DNA from 4 places in the Xanthobacter pseudotagetidis genome. Region 1 is predicted to be linked to each of the others. Evidence: predicted binding sites of a transcription regulator. Region 1 holds the regulator's gene; each other region holds the start of a gene.
What was found. The regulator LexA, encoded in region 1, represses DNA repair genes until DNA is damaged. The targets are predictions, from matches to a motif close to TGTTCNNNNTGTGTTCNG.

Region 1 (4,873 bases):
ACATCCTGTCCATATCGGGCCTGCACATGGCGCTGGTGATGGGGACGCTGTTCGCGGCCGCGCGGGCGCTGCTGGCGCTGGTGCCGCCGCTCGCGCTCTCCTGGCCCATCAAATCCATGGCCGCCGCCGTCGCGCTTGCGGGCGGCGCCTTCTATCTCGTCCTGTCGGGCAACGACGTGCCGGCGCAGCGCTCCTTCGTGATGGCGGCGCTGGTGCTGGCGGGGGTCGCGGCCGGCCGCCCCGCGCTCACGCTGCGCACCGTCGCGGTGGCGGCGGTGCTGGTGCTGGCGCTCTCCCCCGAGGCGGCGCTGGAGCCGGGCACGCAGATGTCGTTCGCGGCGACGCTGGCTCTGGTGGCGGCCTACGAGCAACTGCGGCCGCTGCGCGCTCTGCCGCGGGCGGAGGGATGGGTTACCCGCGCTGCGATCATGCTGTGCGTGTTCTTCGCCGGCATCGCGCTGACCTCGCTGGTGGCGGGCCTCGCCACCGCGCCTTACGGCGCCTTCCACTTCCAGCGGCTCGCGCCCTACGGGCTGCTGGCGAACCTCGCCGCCATGCCGGCGGTGTCGCTGGTGGTGATGCCGGCGGGCCTCGCCGGCGTGCTTCTGCTGCCGCTCGGCTGGGACAGTCTCGCCTGGCCGGTGATGGGATTCGGCATCGAGATCATGCTCGCCGCGTCCGACTGGGTGGCGGCGCTGCCGGGCGCCGACCAGCGGGTCGGCGTCATGGGAGCGGCCAGCCTGTCATGCGTGAGCCTCGCGCTGCTGTGCCTGTGCCTGCTGCGCGGCGCGCTGCGCGCGCTCGCTCTGGCACCGCTGGCGCTGGCGGTGATTGTCGCGCCCGCGCCGTTCCGCCCGGAAATCCTCATCGCGCCCAACGGCGAGACGGTGGCGGTGCGGGCCGCCGACGGGCGGCTGTCGGTCATCGGCGCGCGCGCCCACCGCCTGATCGCCGAGCAATGGCTGACGCGCGAGGGCGACCGGCGCAGCGCCGACGACCCGGCGCTCGCCGCGGCCTTCGCCTGCGACCCCACGGGCTGCGTCGCGCCGCTGCCGAGCGGTGGCGCCATCGCCGTGTCGCGCCGCGCCGAAGGCCTGGCGGCCGATTGCCTGACAGCCCGCATCGTCGTCACCCGCGATGCGGCGCCACATGCGTGCCCGGCGCGGGTGATCACGCCGGCGATCCTGGAGCGCACCGGGACGCTGGCCTTCCTGCCTCAGGCGGGAGCGGATGCGGCGCGCGCCGGCACGGACTGGCATGAGGAGGGGCGCCGGCCCGAGATTCGACGCGGCGGCGCAATCCCGGACCCGGAGATCTCGGAAGCCGGCATGGACACCGCCGCACACGGCATGCGCAGCGCGGATCGGGATCAAACCGGCGAGGCCCTGCCGGCGGGCGAGGAGGCGGGCGGCCCCGATTCGCCGGTACCCGATCGCCAGGCACGATCTCCCGCGCAGGACGGTCCCCCGCAGGATGGCCTGAACCCTCCATCCTCCGCATCGGAGCAGCACCCTGGCCGCCGCGCGCCCGCCGCGCGGGATGACCTGAACCGTCCGGTCCCCGTGCCGGAGCCGGAAACGGCACCGATGATCGCCCCGCTGCAGCAGCGGGGCCCCCTCGCCTGGGTAGCCCTGAAAGCGGTCCCGACCCGGCCGGCTTCGCTTCACCGCCCCTGGATGCCGGTCCTGCCGGCGCTCAGTCAGGAGGACGCCGCCGATGACCTCGATCTCGAAGCCCTGGCAGCGGATGCGGCGGACCCGCGCTGAGGCCATGGGGCGCACCAGCGCCGAGGGCGCGATTCGACGTCTCAGCCTTTTCCCGGCTTTGCCGCGCCGACGGGCCGCCGCCGATCCATTTCCGGACACGGCATCGCGTCCACACATCGCGTCCAGTCATCGCATCGAGACATCGCGCGCCGAGCGCCGGCGCTCGGCTCAATAGCGGCGCATCAGCCCCACGAGGCGGCCCTGGATGCGGACGCGGTCGGGGCCGAAAATGCGTGTCTCGTAGGCCGGATTCGCCGCCTCCAGGGCGATGGAGGCCCCCTTCTTGCGTAGGCGCTTCAGGGTCGCCTCCTCGTCGTCCACCAACGCGACGACGATGTCGCCGGTGTCGGCGCTGTCGCAGCGGCGGATCAGGACCGTGTCGCCGTCGAGGATGCCGGCCTCGATCATGCTGTCGCCGCGCACCTCCAGGGCGAAATGCTCGCCGGAGCCCAGCATCTCGGGGGGAATGTTGAGGTTGTGGCTGCGCGACTGGATGGCGGAGATGGGCGTGCCGGCGGCGATCCGGCCCATGACCGGCACGGCGACGCTCTGGCCGCCGCCGTCCTCGTCCTCGGCCACCGGGCGCACCTTGCCGAGGCTGCCTTCGATCACGGCCGGTGAAAAGCCGCGCCCGCCGCGCGCTGCGGCGAGGCCCGGCGCCACGCTGTCCGGCAGCCGCACCACTTCCAGCGCCCGCGCCCGGTTCGGCAGGCGGCGGATGAAGCCACGCTCCTCCAATGCGGTGATGAGGCGGTGGATGCCCGACTTGGAGCGGAGATCCAGCGCCTCCTTCATCTCGTCGAAGGAGGGGGGTACCCCGGTTTCCTTGAGGCGCTCATGAATGAACCGAAGCAGGTCATATTGCTTTCGCGTCAGCATTCTTCGCCCCCGTGCCGCTTGCCCGCCGGCCGTGGGCACCCCTTGCCCATCCCGCCGGTCCGTCCCCGCCGCCGCAACGGAGGGAAGAAACAAATCATGAACAACTACTATCTGTTCCTTTTGTGTTCCGCAAGTAGTGAAGATGACGTAAAGGCGGCCACGCGGGTCGCTCAGTCCTGGAACAGGATCACCTGGCAGGGCGTCCCCGCGCTGGCGGCGGGCGCGTCGGCATCGCGGACGAGCAGCGCGTCGGCCGCCGCGAGCACCGAGAGCAGGGAACTGTCCTGGACCGGCAGCGGCGTCGCGAGCAGGCCGCCGGCGCCGTCGTCAGAGAGCGTCGCGCGCATGAAGTCCATGCGCCAGTCATTGGCCGGCATGTCGCAGCCGAGCCGGGCCGGAACGGTGCGGTAGGTCGGCGCGGTCTCGCCCTGAAGCGCGCGGATCAAGGGCGCCAGGAACAGCATCCCGCAGACGTGCGACGACACCGGGTTGCCGGGCAGGCCGAGCACCCGCAACGCGCCGCGCCGGCCGAACATCAGCGGCTTTCCGGGGCGCAGCGCGATCTTGTGCACCTCGAGCTCAACCTGCTCGGCCTTCAGCGCCGGAGCCATCAGATCGTGGTCGCCCACCGAGGCGCCGCCGGAGGAGACCAGGATGTCGACGCCCCCATCCATGGCCTGGCGGATGGCGGCGCGGATGGCGGCGAGGTCGTCCCGCACCACGCCGAGGTCCATCACCTCGGCGCCGGCGGCCCGGGCCAGGGCGGCGAGGCCGAACGAGTTGGAGACCACGATCTCGCTGTCGGCGCCGGTGCCGCGGCCCGGCATCACCAGCTCGTCCCCGGTCTGTACCAGCGCCACGCGCGGGCGCCGCGCGACGGGGATCTCGGCGTGATCCATGGCGGCGGCGAGCATCATGTCGCGCGCGGTGATCCGGTGGCCGGCCGAAAGTCCCGGCGCGCCCTTCGCGAAGTCACAGCCGGCCTTGCGGACATTGCGCAGGGCGGCGGTGGGCGCGGTGGTGGTCATCAGGTCGCCGTCGCGGGCGGTGTTCTCCTGGATCACCACCGTGTCGGTGCCCTCGGGCAGCACCGCGCCGGTGAAGATGCGCGTGCATTCGCCCGGCCCCACCGCGCCCGCGAACGGCCGCCCGGCGGCGGATTCGCCGATCACCCGGAGCCGGGAAGGGGTCTCGACGATGTCGGCGGCGCGCACAGCGTAGCCGTCCATGGCCGACATGTCGGCCGGCGGCTGGGACCGGTTCGCCAGAAGGTCGCGGGCGAGCACCCGGCCGGCGGCGGCGGCGACCGGCACCCATTCCTCGGCCAGCGGCTCCACCGGGCCGGCGACCAGGCTCAGGGCCTCAGCAACGCTCATGAGTGCCATGGGAGATGCCTCGCGGGTCAGAGCGGTTCGGCGCGGAAGTGGCCGCTGCGCCCGCCGGATTTCTCGATCAGCCGCACGCCTTCGATCCGCATGGCGCGGTCGACCGCCTTGGCCATGTCGTAGACCGTGAGGGCCGCCACCGAGACCGCCGTCAGCGCCTCCATCTCGACGCCGGTCTGGCCGGAGGTCTTCACCCGCGCGGTGATGCGCAGGCCGGGCAAAGCGGGATCGGGCGCAAGCTCCACCTCCACCTTGGAGAGCATGAGGGGGTGGCAGAGCGGAATCAGCTCATGGGTGCGCTTGGCGGCCATGATGCCGGCAAGCCGCGCCGCGCCGAGCACGTCGCCCTTCTTGGCGTTGCCGGAGAGAATGAGCTCCAGGGCCTCGCGCGCCATGGCCACATGGCCCTCCGCCACCGCCTCGCGGTCGGTCACCGCCTTGTCGGAGACGTCCACCATGCGGGCGGCGCCCTGGGCGTCGAGGTGGGTCAGAGCGGGTTTGGTGGGCGCGGTCATGGCGTCGCGGCGGTTCCTCTGCTGCCGATGCGGCAGGAATCGCCTCCGCCCGGCGGCGCGCAGTCTAGGCGGAGCGGCGACGGGAGGATAGCAGCCGGGCGCCCTGACGCGCCCGGATGGCGGGATCAGCGCGGACGAAAGGCGCCCGGGAGGCGAGCGCCGTTCAGCGCAGGCGGGTCCAGGTCTGCGTCTTGCAGAGCGGGGCGACGACGCAGCCGCGCAGCTTCAGGGTGTCGTCGCCGTCGAGGGTGATGGAGCCGGAATAGGTCTTGCCGTCCTCGGCATTGTAGATGCTGCCGCCGCTCCATTCCTTCGGGCCGCCCGAGAA
Region 2 (4,873 bases), 1.7 Mb from region 1:
CACGGTGATCGCCATCGCCGGCAAGTTCCCGGAGATCGGCCGGCGCTTCTTCGAGGCCGGCCCGTGCGCCGGCATCCAGCGCCTGTCCCAGTTCCTGGCCGCCAAGGTGGAGCAGGGCGTGCTCGATATCGAGGACGTGGAGCAGGCCGCGAGCCAGTTTCTCGGTCTGTGCAAGGATGGCGTCACCGCACCCATCCTCATCGGCTCCAACGAGCCGCCCGACCCCGCCCATGCCGCGAAGGTGGTGAACGGGGCGGTGCGCGTCTTCATGGCGGCCTATGGCGCGAAGGGGCCCGCGGCGTCGTGCGGCGGCAACGAGGCGGCCCCCGATCTGGCAACGCCCGCCTCGCCCGAGCCGGCGCCGCCGGCGCGCTGATCCCAGGGATATCCGGTGCGGGACCGCGACCGGGAGCATCCCGGCGGTGCCGCTGAAAGGTTCCGCAGAAGGGTATCGCCGGACATGGCGCCCATCGGCAGCCTTCCATGACCTTCCATCGTCTTCCTGCGAGCCGCCCGCCCTTTGCCGGGCTTGCCGCCGCGCGTGCGTCAAAGGGAGGGAGGGGCGGCCGCTGCGGCGACGGCCTTCCGGCGGAGGCACTGCCGGCCCCTCCCTTCCTTTGGCGCAGGCCTACCCCGAGGCGCCTCGCGTGGCCTGGACTGCCGGCCGGTGCGTCCTCAATCGAACAAAGAGAGCTGTTCGCCCTTGGCGGCGGGCCGGCGGAAGTGGGCGGTGGTGAGCTTCAGTCCCCGCCCGTCCAGTCCGAGCCGGCGCGCGGCGATCTCGAAGCGACGGCCGATGGTCCAGGCATAGGGGCCGGCGCCGCGCTGGCGCTTGCCGAAAGTCGCATCGTAATCCTTGCCGCCGTTCATCTGCCGCACCAGCGCCAGCACGTGCCGAGCCTTGTCGGGAAAATGGGCCACCAGCCATTCGCGGAACAGGTCGGCGATCTCCAGCGGCAGGCGCAGGGTGACGTAGCCGGCCTCGCTTGCGCCGGCAGCCTTGGCGGCGTCGAGGATGCGCTCGATCTCCATGTCGTTGAGCGCCGGAATGAGGGGGGCCGTCAGCACCGCGGTGGGGATGCCCGCGTCGGCAAGCCGGCGGATGGTGGCGAGGCGCACGTGCGGGCTGGCCGCGCGCGGCTCCATGGTCCGGGCGAGATGCGGATCGAGGGTGGTGATGGAGACCGCCACCTTCACCAGCCCGCGCGCAGCCATGGGCGCGAGGATGTCGATGTCGCGCGCCACCAGGGCCGACTTGGTGACGATGCCGGCGGGGTGGCCGAAGTCGGCCAGGACCTCCAGGATGCGGCGCGTCACCTGGTAGCGCCGCTCGATCGGCTGGTAGGGATCGGTGTTGGTGCCCATGGCGATGACGCGCGGCTGGTAGGACGGGTGCGACAGCTCGCGCGCCAGCAGCTCCGGCGCGTCCGGCTTCACGAACAGCCGGGTCTCGAAGTCGAGCCCCGCCGACAGGCCGTGAAACGCGTGGGTCGGCCGGGCGAAGCAGTAGACGCAGCCGTGCTCGCAGCCGCGATAGGCATTGATGGAGCGGTCGAAGGCGATGTCGGGGGACTGGTTGCGGGTGATGACCGTGCGCGCGCGCTCCTCCGTCACCTCGGTGCGCAGAGGCGGCAGGTCCTCCAGGCTCTCCCAGCCGTCGTCGAACAGGATGCGGGCGGCGGGTTCGAAGCGGCCGGCGGCGTTGGAGACGGCGCCGCGCCCGCGGCGGCGCTCCGCCTCCACCGCCGTTCCCGCCTCGCCATCCAGGGCCGGCGGCACGCCGGGCGCCGGTGCCGCGTGCTCCTCGGCGAGCCGGCCGAGAATGCGCTTGCCCCGCGCCTTGGCCTGATCCCCCCGCGGCGCGGCGCCGGTCATCACCGCGTCCGGCCGGGCCCTGCGCGGCGCCGCCGGCTTCGCGCCGCCGCCCGAGCGCGCGCGCCTGCGACCTGTGGGCACACCGGCTCCCTCCGCGGCCCCGGCGGCCTGCGGCGGCGGATCGGCAATGAGGGAGTCGAGCGGCGTATCCATGCTCAAAAGCTAGCGCACGAATGCGAACAAATCAAGAACATGCGTCCCAGAATGGCGCAGGACCCTGATGTTGCAACGCACATTCTGTATACTGTACGCCACGGACCAGTTGCCAGAAAATCGCTTCTCCGCTAAACGCCAATGCGAGCCATAAGCTAGGGGGAGACGATGGCCGATCACGGCACGATCGAATACGGCACCGCCGAAGGCAACGACTACGTCGAGCACGAGCGCACCTATGCGCTGTTCACCGAGCTCACCAAATGGGCCACCATCACCCTCGCCGTCATTCTCGTCCTGATGTGGATCTTCCTCCTCTGAGCCCAAGCGGGCCGGAGCACCGGAGACATTTTCGATGAAAATCGCTGTCCCCGCCGAGGTGGATCTCGGCGAGCCGCGGGTCGCTGCGACCCCGGATACGGTCAAGCGCCTTGTCGCGCTCGGCGCCCAGGTGGCGGTCGAGGCTGGCGCGGGCATCAAGTCCGGCATCCTCGATGCCGATTACGAGGCTGTCGGCGCCACCATCGCCCCCTCGGGCGCGGACGCCGTCGCCGGTGCCGATGTGGTACTGAAGGTTCGCCGTCCCACGGAAGCCGAACTTTCGTCCTATAAGCGCGGCGCCCTCGTGCTCGCCATCATGGACCCCTACGGCAACGACGCCGCGCTCACCGCCATGGCCAATGCCGGGGTCGCCGCCTTCGCCATGGAGCTGATGCCCCGCATCACCCGCGCACAGGTGATGGACGTTCTGTCCTCGCAGGCCAATATCGCCGGCTACCGCGCCGTGATCGACGCCGCCGCCGAGTTCAACCGCGCGCTGCCGCAGATGATGACCGCCGCCGGCACCGTGCCCGCCGCGCGGGTCTTCGTCATGGGCGCGGGCGTCGCCGGCCTCCAGGCCATCGCCACCGCGCGCCGCCTCGGCGCCATCGTCACCGCCACCGACGTCCGCCCCGCGGCGAAGGAGCAGGTGGCCTCGCTCGGCGCCAAGTTCGTCGCCGTGGAGGACGAGGAGTTCAAGCAGGCGGAGACCGCCGCCGGCTACGCCAAGCCCATGTCGGCGGAGTACCAGGCCAAGCAGGCCGCGCTCGTCGCCGACCACATCAAGAAGCAGGACATCGTCATCACCACGGCCCTCATTCCGGGCCGGCCGGCGCCGAAGCTGGTGAGCGCGGCCATGGTCGCCTCCATGAAGCCGGGCTCGGTGCTGGTGGACCTCGCGGTCGAGCGCGGCGGCAACGTGGAAGGGGCGATCCCCGGCCAGGTGGCGGAAGTGGGCGGCGTGAAGATCGTCGGCCACCTCAACGTCCCCGGCCGTTCGGCGGCCTCCACCTCGCCGCTCTACGCCAAGAACCTGTTCAACTTCCTCGAGACCATGGTGGACAAGCAGGCCAAGGCCCTTGCCGTCAAATGGGACGACGAGCTGGTCAAGGCGACGTTGCTCACCCGCGACGGCGCCGTCGTGCACCCGAATTTCGCACCCAAGACTGAGGGAGCGGCCTGATGACCCCCAATCCACAACTCGCGGCGGACGCCGCGGAACAGGCGCGCATCGCCGCCGAGGTGGCGCGCCAGGCGGCGGAAGCCGCCCAGGCCTATGCGGACCAGGCCGCCGCCGCCCTCGGCGGGCTCGCCCATGCGGCCACCGGCGGCGCCATCGATCCGTTCGTGTTCCGCCTCTCCATCTTCGTGCTCGCGGTGTTCGTGGGCTACTACGTGGTGTGGTCGGTGACGCCGGCGCTGCACACCCCGCTCATGAGCGTCACCAACGCCATCTCCTCGGTGATCGTGGTGGGCGCGCTGCTCGCGGTGGGCGTGTCGACGGTGGGCGATCCGGGCCACGCCTGGTGGGCGCGCATCTTCGGCTTCATCGCCCTCGTCTTCGCCTCGGTGAACATCTTCGGCGGGTTCATGGTGACCAGCCGCATGCTCGCCATGTACTCGAAGAAGAAGTGAGGCCGGCGCCATGAACGCGAACATCGCCGCCGCCCTCTACCTCGTGGCGGGCATCCTCTTCATCCTGGCGCTGCGGGGCCTCTCGCATCCCACCACCTCCCGGCAGGGCAACCTGTTCGGCATGGTGGGCATGGGCATCGCCGTGCTGACCACGCTGGCCCTCCAGCCGCCGTCCGACGCGTTCGGCTGGGTGCTGGTGATCGCCGGCATCGCCATCGGCGGCGCCATCGGCGCCGTGGTGGCCAAGCGCATCGCCATGACGGCGATGCCGCAGCTGGTGGCCGCCTTCCACTCGCTGGTGGGCCTCGCCGCCGTGCTGGTCGCCGCCGCCGCGCTCTACGCGCCGGAGGCGTTCGGCATCGGCTCTCCGGGCAATCTGCACGGCGCCAGCCTGATCGAGATGTCGCTCGGCGTCGCCATCGGCGCCATCACCTTCACCGGCTCGATCATCGCCTTCGCCAAGCTCAACGGCAACATGAGCGGCAAGCCGATCATGCTGCCGATGCGGCACTTCATCAACGGCGGCCTCGCCCTGCTGCTGGTCATCCTGGTCGTCGCCTTCGTGCTCACCGGCTCGATCGCGCTGTTCTGGATCATCACGGTGCTGGCCCTGGTTCTGGGCGGGCTGCTCATCATCCCCATCGGCGGCGCGGACATGCCCGTCGTGGTGTCGATGCTGAACTCCTATTCGGGCTGGGCCGCGGCCGGCATCGGCTTCACGCTGGGCAACACCGCGCTGATCATCACCGGCGCGCTGGTGGGCTCCTCGGGCGCCATCCTCAGCTACATCATGTGCAAGGGCATGAACCGGTCCTTCATCTCCGTCATCCTCGGCGGCTTCGGCGGCGAGACCGCCGGCGCGGCCGGCGGGGCGGTGGAGGCGCGGCCG
Region 3 (4,873 bases), 140 kb from region 1:
CGAATACCGCGTGGACGGCATGGCGGACGAGATCGACACCCTGTGGAACGACGGCGCGGCCTGGCTCAGGGATGCCGGCGCCGAGATCGTCGACATCTCGCTGCCCCACACCCAGTACGCCCTGCCGGCCTACTACATCGTCGCCCCGGCCGAGGCCTCCTCCAACCTCGCGCGCTATGACGGCGTGCGCTACGGCCTGCGCGTGCCGGGCCGCGACGTGGTGGAGATGTACGAGAACACCCGCGCCGCCGGCTTCGGGCCGGAGGTGCGCCGGCGCATCATGATCGGCACCTACGTGCTCTCCGCCGGCTATTACGATGCCTACTACCTGCGCGCCCAGAAGGTGCGCTCGCTGATCAAGAGCGACTTCGACTACGTGTTCTCGCAGGGCGTGGACGCGGTGCTCACCCCGGCCACCCCGTCGCCCGCCTTCGGCATCGGCGAGAAGGTGAAGGCCGACCCGGTGGAGATGTATCTCAACGACGTCTTCACCGTGACCGTGAACATGGCGGGCCTGCCCGGCATCTCGGTGCCCGCAGGGCTGTCGGCGGACGGGCTGCCGCTCGGCCTCCAGCTCATCGGCCGTCCGTTCGAGGAGGAGACGTTGTTCTCCCTCGCCGAGGTGATCGAGGAGGCTGCGGGCCGCTTCCCGGTGGAGAAGCTGTGGTGGCGCCGGTGAGCGGTGCCATCGGCTCGGGCGGACCGGTTCCGGCGGCCCTCGCCGAGGCGCGGCGGGCCATCGACGGCATCGACGCGCGCATGGTCGACCTGCTGGCGGAGCGCTTCGCGGTGGTCGAGGAGGTGGTGAAGATCAAGCAGGCGAACGGCATTCCCGCTCTGCTGCCCGACCGGGTGGAAGAGGTGGTGGCCCAGGTGGAGGCGCTCGCCGCCGGCAAGGGCCTGCCGCCGGGCATCGCCGGCGCGCTCTGGCGGACGCTGATCGCCCAGACCATCGACTACGAGAACGCGCGCCTCTAGGGCGCGCGCCGATCAGCCTGCAACGCAAGCTGATCGGACAACGCGTTCTCTATCATTAAGTTAGAGGGCGGTTCACCGATCAAATCGAACCAATTTGATCGGATCGCGCTCTAGGGCGCGCGCCCGTGCCCGTGAAGCCCGGCAGCGGGGCAGGGCTCACACGCTCCTTGCCGACCTTCGCCGGCATGGCCGCTGACCTGCGCGACTGCAAGCCCTTCTTTTTTCTTCGCTCCCAACGGTTTTCGCCGGAAAGGCCGGCGCATGACGACGGGCACGCCGGCTCGCCAGGACGCCGTTCGGCGGTCGCGCATCCCATGGGCGCAACAGATTCCCAACCATGAGGACATGAGAACATATTGCGAACAGAGAACAAACAAGGTACAAACGCGACGTTCTCGTTTTTCCTTGCGCCAGCCCCGGAGCGCGGCAATGACTCAGGCGACACTCCGACTCGTCGAAGGTTCCTCCATGGACAAGACCAAGGCGCTCGACGCCGCGCTCTCCCAGATCGAGCGCCATTTCGGCAAGGGCTCGATCATGCGGCTCGGCAAGAGCGGCAAGGCGATCGAGATCGAGAGCATTCCGTCCGGCTCGCTCGGCCTCGACATCGCCCTCGGCATCGGCGGCCTGCCCAAGGGGCGCATCGTCGAGATCTTCGGGCCTGAATCGTCGGGCAAGACCACGCTGGCGCTCCACGCGGTGGCCGAGGCGCAGAAGAAGGGCGGCACCTGCGCCTTCATCGACGCCGAGCACGCGCTCGACCCGGTTTATGCGCGCAAGCTGGGGGTCAATCTCGACGATCTCCTGATCTCCCAGCCAGACGCCGGCGAGCAGGCGCTGGAGATCGCCGACACACTGGTGCGCTCGGGCGCCATCGACGTGCTGGTGGTCGATTCGGTGGCGGCGCTCACCCCGCGCGCCGAGCTCGACGGCGAGATGGGCGACAATCAGCCGGGCCTGCAGGCGCGCCTGATGAGCCAGGCGCTGCGCAAGCTCACGGGCTCGATCTCCAAGTCCAACACCATGGTGATCTTCATCAATCAGATCCGCATGAAGATCGGTGTGATGTACGGTTCGCCGGAGACCACCACCGGCGGCAACGCGCTCAAGTTCTACGCCTCCGTCCGCCTCGACATCCGCCGCATCGGCATGATCAAGGAGCGCGACGAGGTGGTCGGCAACCAGACCCGCGTGAAGGTGGTGAAGAACAAGCTCGCCCCGCCCTTCAAGCAGGTGGAGTTCGACATCATGTACGGGGAGGGGGTGTCGAAGACGGGCGAGCTGCTCGACCTCGGCGTCAAGGCCGGCGTGGTCGAGAAATCCGGCGCCTGGTTCTCCTACGACAGCCAGCGTCTCGGCCAGGGCCGCGAGAACGCCAAGACGTTCCTGAAGCAGAATCCGGAGGCGGCCGGACGGATCGAGGCGGCGATCCGCCAGAATGCCGGCCTCATCGCCGAGAAGATTCTGGCCGGAGACCCGGAGGCCGATGCGGAGGGCAGCGAGGCCGACGCCTGAGCCATCCGCCCGCCGGGCGTGACGGTGTGGCGTGCCTCGGGGCGGCTTGCCTCGGGGCGGATCGCGCCGGGTTTGCGGAGGATGGCGATCCGTCCTCCCGGTGGCCGGTCCGGTTCGGCGCGCCCGGCAGGCGCGGATGCGACGGGTTCCGGCCCAGGACGCGGGCGTCCGGCGTTGCCGGCTCGGGGACGCCGCCGGTGAAACCTTCGGCCGCGGGAGGTGCGGTCAGGGGCCGGCGTCCCTGCCGCCGGGACACGGCTTTCTGGACAAGTTGAGGCCCCCTCGCTAAACGAACCCGGTTCCGGCCGGCACGCCGTTGGGGTCCGGCGGAGCCGCGATGCGGCCGTTCCGGCGCGCGGTCGCGTGGAGACCACCACCGCCGGACGCATCCCGCGCCGGCATCGAGGGATGATGGCCGGCACATGAGCGGCGTGAACGAGATCCGGTCGACCTTCATCGACTACTTCGTCAAGCAGGGCCACGAGGCGGTGGCCTCCTCGCCGCTGGTGCCGCACAACGACCCGACCCTCATGTTCACCAATGCGGGGATGGTGCAGTTCAAGAACGTCTTCACCGGCGTCGAGAAGCGGCCCTATGCGCGCGCTGTGACCTCGCAGAAATGCGTGCGCGCCGGCGGCAAGCACAACGACCTCGACAATGTGGGCTACACCGCGCGGCACCACACCTTCTTCGAGATGCTGGGCAACTTCTCCTTCGGCGACTATTTCAAGGACCGCGCCATCGAGCTTGCCTGGAACCTCGTCACCCGCGAGTTCGAGCTGCCGAAGGACCGCCTGCTGGTCACCGTCTACAGCGAGGACGAGGAGGCGCACCGGCTGTGGAAGTCCATCGCCGGCCTGCCGGACGAGAAGATCATCCGCATCCCCACCTCCGACAATTTCTGGTCCATGGGCGACACCGGCCCGTGCGGTCCCTGCTCGGAGATCTTCTTCGACCACGGCCCGCACATACCCGGCGGCCCCCCCGGCTCGCCGGACGCCGACGGCGACCGCTTCATCGAGATATGGAATCTCGTCTTCATGCAGTTCGAGCAGCTCGCCGGCGGCGAGCGGCTGGTCCTGCCGCGCCCGTCCATCGACACCGGCATGGGCCTGGAGCGCATCTCCGCGGTGCTGCAGGGCACGCACGACAATTACGAGACCGACCTCATGCGGGCGATCATCGCCGAGGTCGCCGAGCTCACCAACGTCGATCCCGACGGCCCGCAGAAGGCGAGCCACCGGGTGATCGCCGACCACCTGCGCTCGGCGGTGTTCCTCACCGCCGACGGCGTGCTGCCCTCCAATGAGGGCCGCGGCTACGTGCTCCGGCGCATCATGCGGCGCGCCATGCGGCACGCCCAGCTGCTCGGCGCCAAGGATCCGCTGATGCACCGCCTGGTGCCGATCCTGGTGCGCGAGATGGGCCGCGCCTATCCGGAGATCGTGCGCGCCGAGCCGCTCGCCAGCGAGACCCTGCTGCTGGAGGAGACGCGCTTCCGCCGCACGCTCGAGCGCGGCCTCTCCATCCTGGAGGAGGAGACGGCGCACCTTTCGTCCGGCGGGAGCTTCTCCGGCGAGGTGGCGTTCAAGCTCTACGACACCTACGGCTTCCCGCTCGACCTGACGCAGGACGCCCTGCGCGCCCGCAACATCTCGGTGGACCTCGCCGCCTTCGACACCGCCATGGCGCGCCAGAAGGCGGAGGCGCGCGCCAACTGGGCCGGCTCGGGCGAGGCGGCGACCGACACGGTCTGGTTCTCGCTGCGCGACGAGGTGGGGGCCACCGAGTTCCTCGGCTACGAGACCGAGAAGGCCGAGGGCGCGGTGCGCGCGATCGTGCGCGAGGGCGCTCCGGTGGAGCGGCTGTCCGCCGGCGAGCGCGGCCTCGTGATCCTGAACCAGACGCCGTTCTACGGCGAATCCGGCGGCCAGGTGGGCGACATCGGCATCCTGACCGGGGAGGGGGGCCTCACCGCGATCGTCCACGGCACCCAGAAGAAGCTCGGCGACCTCTTCATCCACGACGTCAGCGTCGAGGCGGGCACGCTGCCCGTGGGCGCTCCGGTGGCGCTGGAGGTGGACCACACGCGCCGCGCCGCCGTGCGCGCCAACCATTCCGCGACCCACCTGCTGCACGAGGCGCTGCGCCGGGTGCTCGGCGACCACGTGGCCCAGAAGGGCTCGCTGGTCGCGCCCGACCGCCTGCGCTTCGACTTCTCCCATCCCAAGCCGCTGTCCGACGCCGAGCGCGCCGAGGTGGAGGACATCGCCAACCGCTTCGTGCTGCGCAACGAGCCGGTGGAGACCCGCGTCCTGGCGGTGGACGACGCCATCAAGTCCGGCGCCCGCGCCTTGTTCGGCGAGAAGTACGGCGAGGA
Region 4 (4,873 bases), 190 kb from region 1:
GTGTCGCGCGCCACCGCCGGAACTGCGGACGCGGACCGGTTCGCGCCCACGCTGAAGGCGCAGATCGCCCGCTTCGGCACCGATACCGGCGCGCTCGCCGATCTCGCCGCCGCGCTCGTGCGCGATTCCGGCCTCGCGCCGGAGGCGCGGCACAGGCTCGATGCCGTCGCCTTGCTGCCGCCGCTGCTCGATCCCGGGAAGGTCATCTGCGTCGGCAAGAACAATCGCACGCACCTGGAAGAGCTGAAGCGCAACCAGCTCATCACCGAGATGCCCGACGAGCCCACCGGCTTCGTGAAGCTCAATGCCTGCCTTGTGGGCCAGGACGCCAATGTGGAGCGCCCCGAGGGCATCGTCGAGTTCGACTACGAGCCGGAGCTCGCCTTCGTCATCGCCCGCCGCGCCCACAAGGTGCGCAAGGAGAAGGCGATGGACTACGTGTTCGCCATCAGCCTCCTCAACGATCTCACCGCGCGCGAGGTCCAGCGCCGCGAGGTGCGCTCCGGCACCCGCTTCTGGACCGCCAAGAACATGCCCGGCTTCGGGCCGTTCGGGCCGTTCCTGGTGACGCTCGACGAGAGCGGCGACCCGGAAGACATGTGGATCAGCTGCGCGGTGAACGGTCGCGCGCGGCTGCGCTTCCACACCGGCGACCAGATCTTCCAGATCCCCGACATCATCGCCCACTTCTCGCGCCATGTGGTGCTGGAGCCGGGCGACGTGTTCACCACCGGCTCGCCCCACGGCGTCGCGGTCGGCCAGCCCAATGCCAGCGAGCTGTTCCTGCGCCCCGGCGACCGCGTCGAGGTCGTTGCCGAAGGGCTCATGACGTTGCGCACGTCCATCGTGTGAGCTCACGCCCCGGATTCAAGACTTAAAGGCATGCAGGAGAAGAAGATGGCCAGCAAGATCACCCGCGGAAACCCAAAAAACCTCGCCAATGTGAGGTCGACCATCTACCACCATTATATCCGCATCGATAATCCGCAGTCCCTCATCTTCCTGTCGGGCCAGCTCTCGCGTGACGCGGAGGGCAGGCTGGTGGGGCCGGGCGACATGGCGGAGCAGACTCGCCAGGCGATCCGCAACATGGACCTCATCATGCGCGAGGCCGGCGGCACGCTGGAGGATATCGTCTCCATTGTCGTCTACACGACCGATATCCGCCAGTTCAAGGAAATCGTCGCCGCGCGGATGGAGTTCTTCAAGGACAAGCTGCCGACGAGCACCATTGTCGAGGTCAATCATCTGGCAGATCCGGGCCTCTTGATCGAGTTCCAGGCCACCGCCGTGCTGTGAATGCTTCCATGAAGAAGGGGAACGATAAGATGATTCTAAGCCGACAATCCATATTGACCCTGGCGTGCGCCGGGGCTCTTCTCGCGCCGCTGGCGGCGCCCGCCGCCGCGGCGGACTACCCGACCCAGACCGTGACCGTGGTGGTGCCGTTCTCGCCCGGCGGCGGCACCGACCTGCTCGGCCGGCTGATCGCCCAGGACCTGCAGAAGCGCCTCGGTCAGACCTTCGTGGTGGAGAACAGGCCCGGCGCCGCCGGCACCACCGGAGCCGCCGCCGTCAGCCGCTCGGCGCCGGACGGCTACCGCCTGCTGATGGCGGCCACCGGAGCGCTGGCGCCGTCCCCCACCGCCGCCTCCGCCTCCTATGACGTGAAGGCGCAGTTCTCGCCCGTCGCGCTGGCTGCGGCGCCGCCTTACCTGCTGGTGGTGAATGCCGACTTCCCGGCCAATTCCGTGGAGGAGCTGATCGTGCGCGCCAAGGACAAGCCGGAGAGCGTCGCCTTCGCCTCGTCCGGCACCGGGGCGGCGTCCCATCTCGCGGCTTTGCTGTTCGAGGCGAAGACCGGCACCAAGCTGCTGCACGTGCCCTACAAGGGCGTGGGGCCGGCCATCACCGACGTGGTGAGCGGGCAGGTGACGGCCATGTTCGCGCCACCGCCGGCGGCGCTGCCGCACGTGAAGGCGGGCAGGCTCAAGGTGCTGGGCGTCACCTCCGCCGCGCGCTCGGAGCTGTTCCCGGACTATCCCACCGTGGCCGAGGCGGGGGTGCCGGGCTACGAGGCGGTCGGCTGGTTCGGCCTGTTCGGCCCCGCCGGAATGGACCCGGCCATCGTCGACCGGCTCAACAAGGAGGTGATCGCGCTTTTGGGAACGCCGGAGATGAAGACCCAGCTCGCCAATATGGGGGCGGTGCCCAACACCATGTCGCCCGCGGCCTTCGCCACCTTCATCGACGAGGACACCACCAAGTGGGCGCAGCTGATGCGCGCCGCCGGCATCGAGCTGAAGTAGCTCGGCGGCCGGGCCCCGCCGGCTGCTGTCGGCGGGGTCTCGCGCGCGCCCGCCTGCGCAGCGGCAATCTCCCCAAGGGAGAGCGGGCCGCCGTATTCTTTGGCCTGCAAACGCACCCCGCCCCCACCGCGCGCTGCCCCCGTTGACTCCGGTCCGGAAAGCGCTTTTCATAAGAACAAAATAGGAACATAAAATGTCTGCGCAGCCCGAGAGGGCGTTCGCGCCGCGGCGGAGCCTTGCTGCGGCGCCGGGCGCGCTCGCTTTTCCATCGGCCGGCAACCCGCCGGACGGAGCGCTTCGGCGGACGCCTCCGGCGGCCAGCGCGGCGCCCGTGCGGGAGGGTTTGGCCCGTGCCATCGGGACGCCGAGCTCGCCAGTCGGCGCCCCGCCGCTCGCGGCCGGCGCGCCCGACGCCGCCCTGGCCCCGCCTGGAGACCTGCCGCCGGCCGTTTCGGAGGCCGTGCCGTCTTCTTCCCTCCGGGAGCGGACCGGGAGCGGGGCGAGCGTCCGGCCCGCGCGCGACCCTGCGACCCTCGATGCCCTGCGCGCCTTGGTGCGCGGTCCTGCCCGCATGCGGGCGCCGGCCGGCCGCCTTCCCCTCGGCGCGCCTCTGGATGCGGCGCTGGGCGGCGGGCTGGCGCGCGGCGCGCTGCATGAGATGCATTGTGGCGCGCCGGGCGCCCACGGGGTCCTGCTCGGCCTTGCCGCCGCCATCGCCGCCGGCGCGCGCGGGCCGGTGCTGTGGGTGCGCCAGGACCTGAGCGTGCGCGAAGGCGGGCGGCTCCATGCCCTGGGCTGCGCCGAGCTCGGGCTCGATCCCGGCCGCCTGGTGCTGGTGGAGGCGGCGGACGCGGCCGGCGTGCTGCGCGCCGCCGAGGACGGGCTGCGCCATGGGGGGGCGGGCGTGGTGATCGCCGAGCCCTGGGGCGCGGCGCGGGTGCTCGATCTCACCGCCACCCGCCGCCTGGCGCTGCGCGCCGCCGAGCGCGGGGCGCTGGCGCTGCTGCTGCGGCCGGGGGCGGAGCCCGAGCCCTCGGCGGCGGCGACGCGCTGGCTGGCGGCGGCGGCGGCGGGCTCGGCCGCGCCGCTGACTTTCGGCCTCGGCGCGCCCGCCTTCGCCCTGGAGCTGGCGCGCAACCGTTTCGGTCCCACCGGGCGGTGGATTGTGGAGTTCGATGCCCATGCCCGACGTTTCGATACCCTCGCGCCCGGCGCGGCGCCTGCTCGCCGTGTTCCTGCCGCGCCTTGCCACCGACCGGCTGGCGATCACGGCGCGCCGGCGCGGCGCGCGGCCTCCTGATGCGCCGCTGGTGGTGGTGCGTCCCATCGCCAACGCGCCGCGCCTCGTGGCCATGGACGAGACCGCCGAGCGGCTCGGCCTGACGGCCGGCCTGCCGCTCGCCGACGCGCGCGCCCGCGTGCCCCATCTCGCGGTGGCCGAGGACGATCCGGCGGCGGACGCGGCGCTGCTCGCCGCGCTCGCCTCCTGGTGCGAGCGCTGGACGCCCTTCGTCGCCCTCTGCGGACCAAGCGAGGCGGAGCCGGGCGGTCCGGGATCGCGTGATCTGGTGTTGGACATCACCGGCTGCGCCCATCTGTTCGGCGGCGAGGCGGCGATGCTTCAGGAGGTCCTGGAGCGCATCCATGGCCTGGGCCTCGCCGCCGCCGGGGCGGTGGCGGCGACCGCGCGCGCGGCCCGCACGCTCGCCCGCTGGCGGCCCGGCGCGCGGCCGGCGGCGGGGGAGGCGCAGGCGCTCACCGACCCGCTCTCCGTCGCCGCCCTGGAACTGCCGGAGGCGACGGCGCGTGCCCTGGTGGGCCTCGGGCTGACGACGCTCAAGGCGGTGCGGGCACAGCCCCGCGCGGCGCTCGCGGCCCGCTTCGGGGAGGCGCTGACGGGGCGGCTCGACGAACTGGCGGAGCTTGCCGACCCACCCGTCTCGCCGCTCAGGCCGGTGCCGCTCTCCCTCGCGGAGCGCCGCTTCGCCGAGCCCATGGCCGACATGGAGGCGGCGCTGAAGGTGCTGGGAGACCTTGCCCGCGAGCTGTGCCTTCTCCTGGAGAAGCGGGGCCGCGGCGCCCGGCGCCTGGAGGCCGCCTTCTTCCGCAGCGACGGCGTGGTGCGCCGCATTCCTGCCGCCACCGCCCGGCCGGTCCGCGATCCCGCGCGCCTGGCGGGCCTGTTCCGGGAGAAGCTGGCGGCGCTCGCCGATCCGCTCGATCCCGGCTTCGGCTTCGACGTGCTGCGCCTCGCGCTGCTCGACAGCGAGCCGCTGGCCGCGCGCCAAGAGGGCTTCGACGCCGGCGGGGAAGCGCAGGACGCCGTCTGGCTGGCCGCGCAGATGGACGCCCTGGTGGACATTCTCTCCGCCCGCCTCGGGGCGCACCGGGTGATGCGCTTTGCCGCCCACGACACCCACATTCCCGAGGCCGCCGCGCGCCTGCGCCCGGCGCTCGCCGGTGCCGCTACGGGACTGGCGGAGCCGGACTGGCCCGCGCCGCTGCCGCCGGGGTTGCCGGCGGCGCGCCCGCTCACCTTGTTCGAGCGGCCCGAGCCGGTGGAG

Region 2: the regulator LexA is predicted to act here: its motif matches at 2,051-2,068, upstream of V5F67_RS06200 (PA0069 family radical SAM protein).
Region 3: the regulator LexA is predicted to act here: its motif matches at 1,326-1,343, upstream of recA (recombinase RecA).
Region 4: the regulator LexA is predicted to act here: its motif matches at 2,481-2,498, upstream of V5F67_RS14965 (ImuA family protein).

Annotation. Positions count from the first base shown of each region.
Region 1 is NZ_CM195534.1:3,076,613-3,081,485, reverse strand. Features, by position in the region: gene V5F67_RS14115 (ComEC/Rec2 family competence protein) at 1-1,766, shown strand, start outside; gene lexA (transcriptional repressor LexA) at 1,935-2,645, opposite strand; gene V5F67_RS14105 (molybdopterin molybdotransferase MoeA) at 2,816-4,030, opposite strand; gene moaC (cyclic pyranopterin monophosphate synthase MoaC) at 4,048-4,545, opposite strand; gene V5F67_RS14095 (DUF2147 domain-containing protein) at 4,709-4,873, opposite strand, start outside.
Region 2 is NZ_CM195534.1:1,339,693-1,344,565, forward strand. Features, by position in the region: gene V5F67_RS06195 (TetR/AcrR family transcriptional regulator) at 1-376, shown strand, start outside; gene V5F67_RS06200 (PA0069 family radical SAM protein) at 676-1,875, opposite strand; gene V5F67_RS06205 (aa3-type cytochrome c oxidase subunit IV) at 2,197-2,349, shown strand; gene V5F67_RS06210 (Re/Si-specific NAD(P)(+) transhydrogenase subunit alpha) at 2,384-3,532, shown strand; gene V5F67_RS06215 (proton-translocating transhydrogenase family protein) at 3,532-3,984, shown strand; gene V5F67_RS06220 (NAD(P)(+) transhydrogenase (Re/Si-specific) subunit beta) at 3,995-4,873, shown strand, end outside.
Region 3 is NZ_CM195534.1:2,935,238-2,940,110, forward strand. Features, by position in the region: gene gatA (Asp-tRNA(Asn)/Glu-tRNA(Gln) amidotransferase subunit GatA) at 1-679, shown strand, start outside; gene V5F67_RS13435 (chorismate mutase) at 667-978, shown strand; gene recA (recombinase RecA) at 1,408-2,493, shown strand; gene alaS (alanine--tRNA ligase) at 2,916-4,873, shown strand, end outside.
Region 4 is NZ_CM195534.1:3,264,644-3,269,516, reverse strand. Features, by position in the region: gene V5F67_RS14980 (fumarylacetoacetate hydrolase family protein) at 1-852, shown strand, start outside; gene V5F67_RS14975 (RidA family protein) at 898-1,299, shown strand; gene V5F67_RS14970 (Bug family tripartite tricarboxylate transporter substrate binding protein) at 1,329-2,309, shown strand; gene V5F67_RS14965 (ImuA family protein) at 2,770-3,609, shown strand; gene V5F67_RS14960 (DinB/UmuC family translesion DNA polymerase) at 3,491-4,873, shown strand, end outside.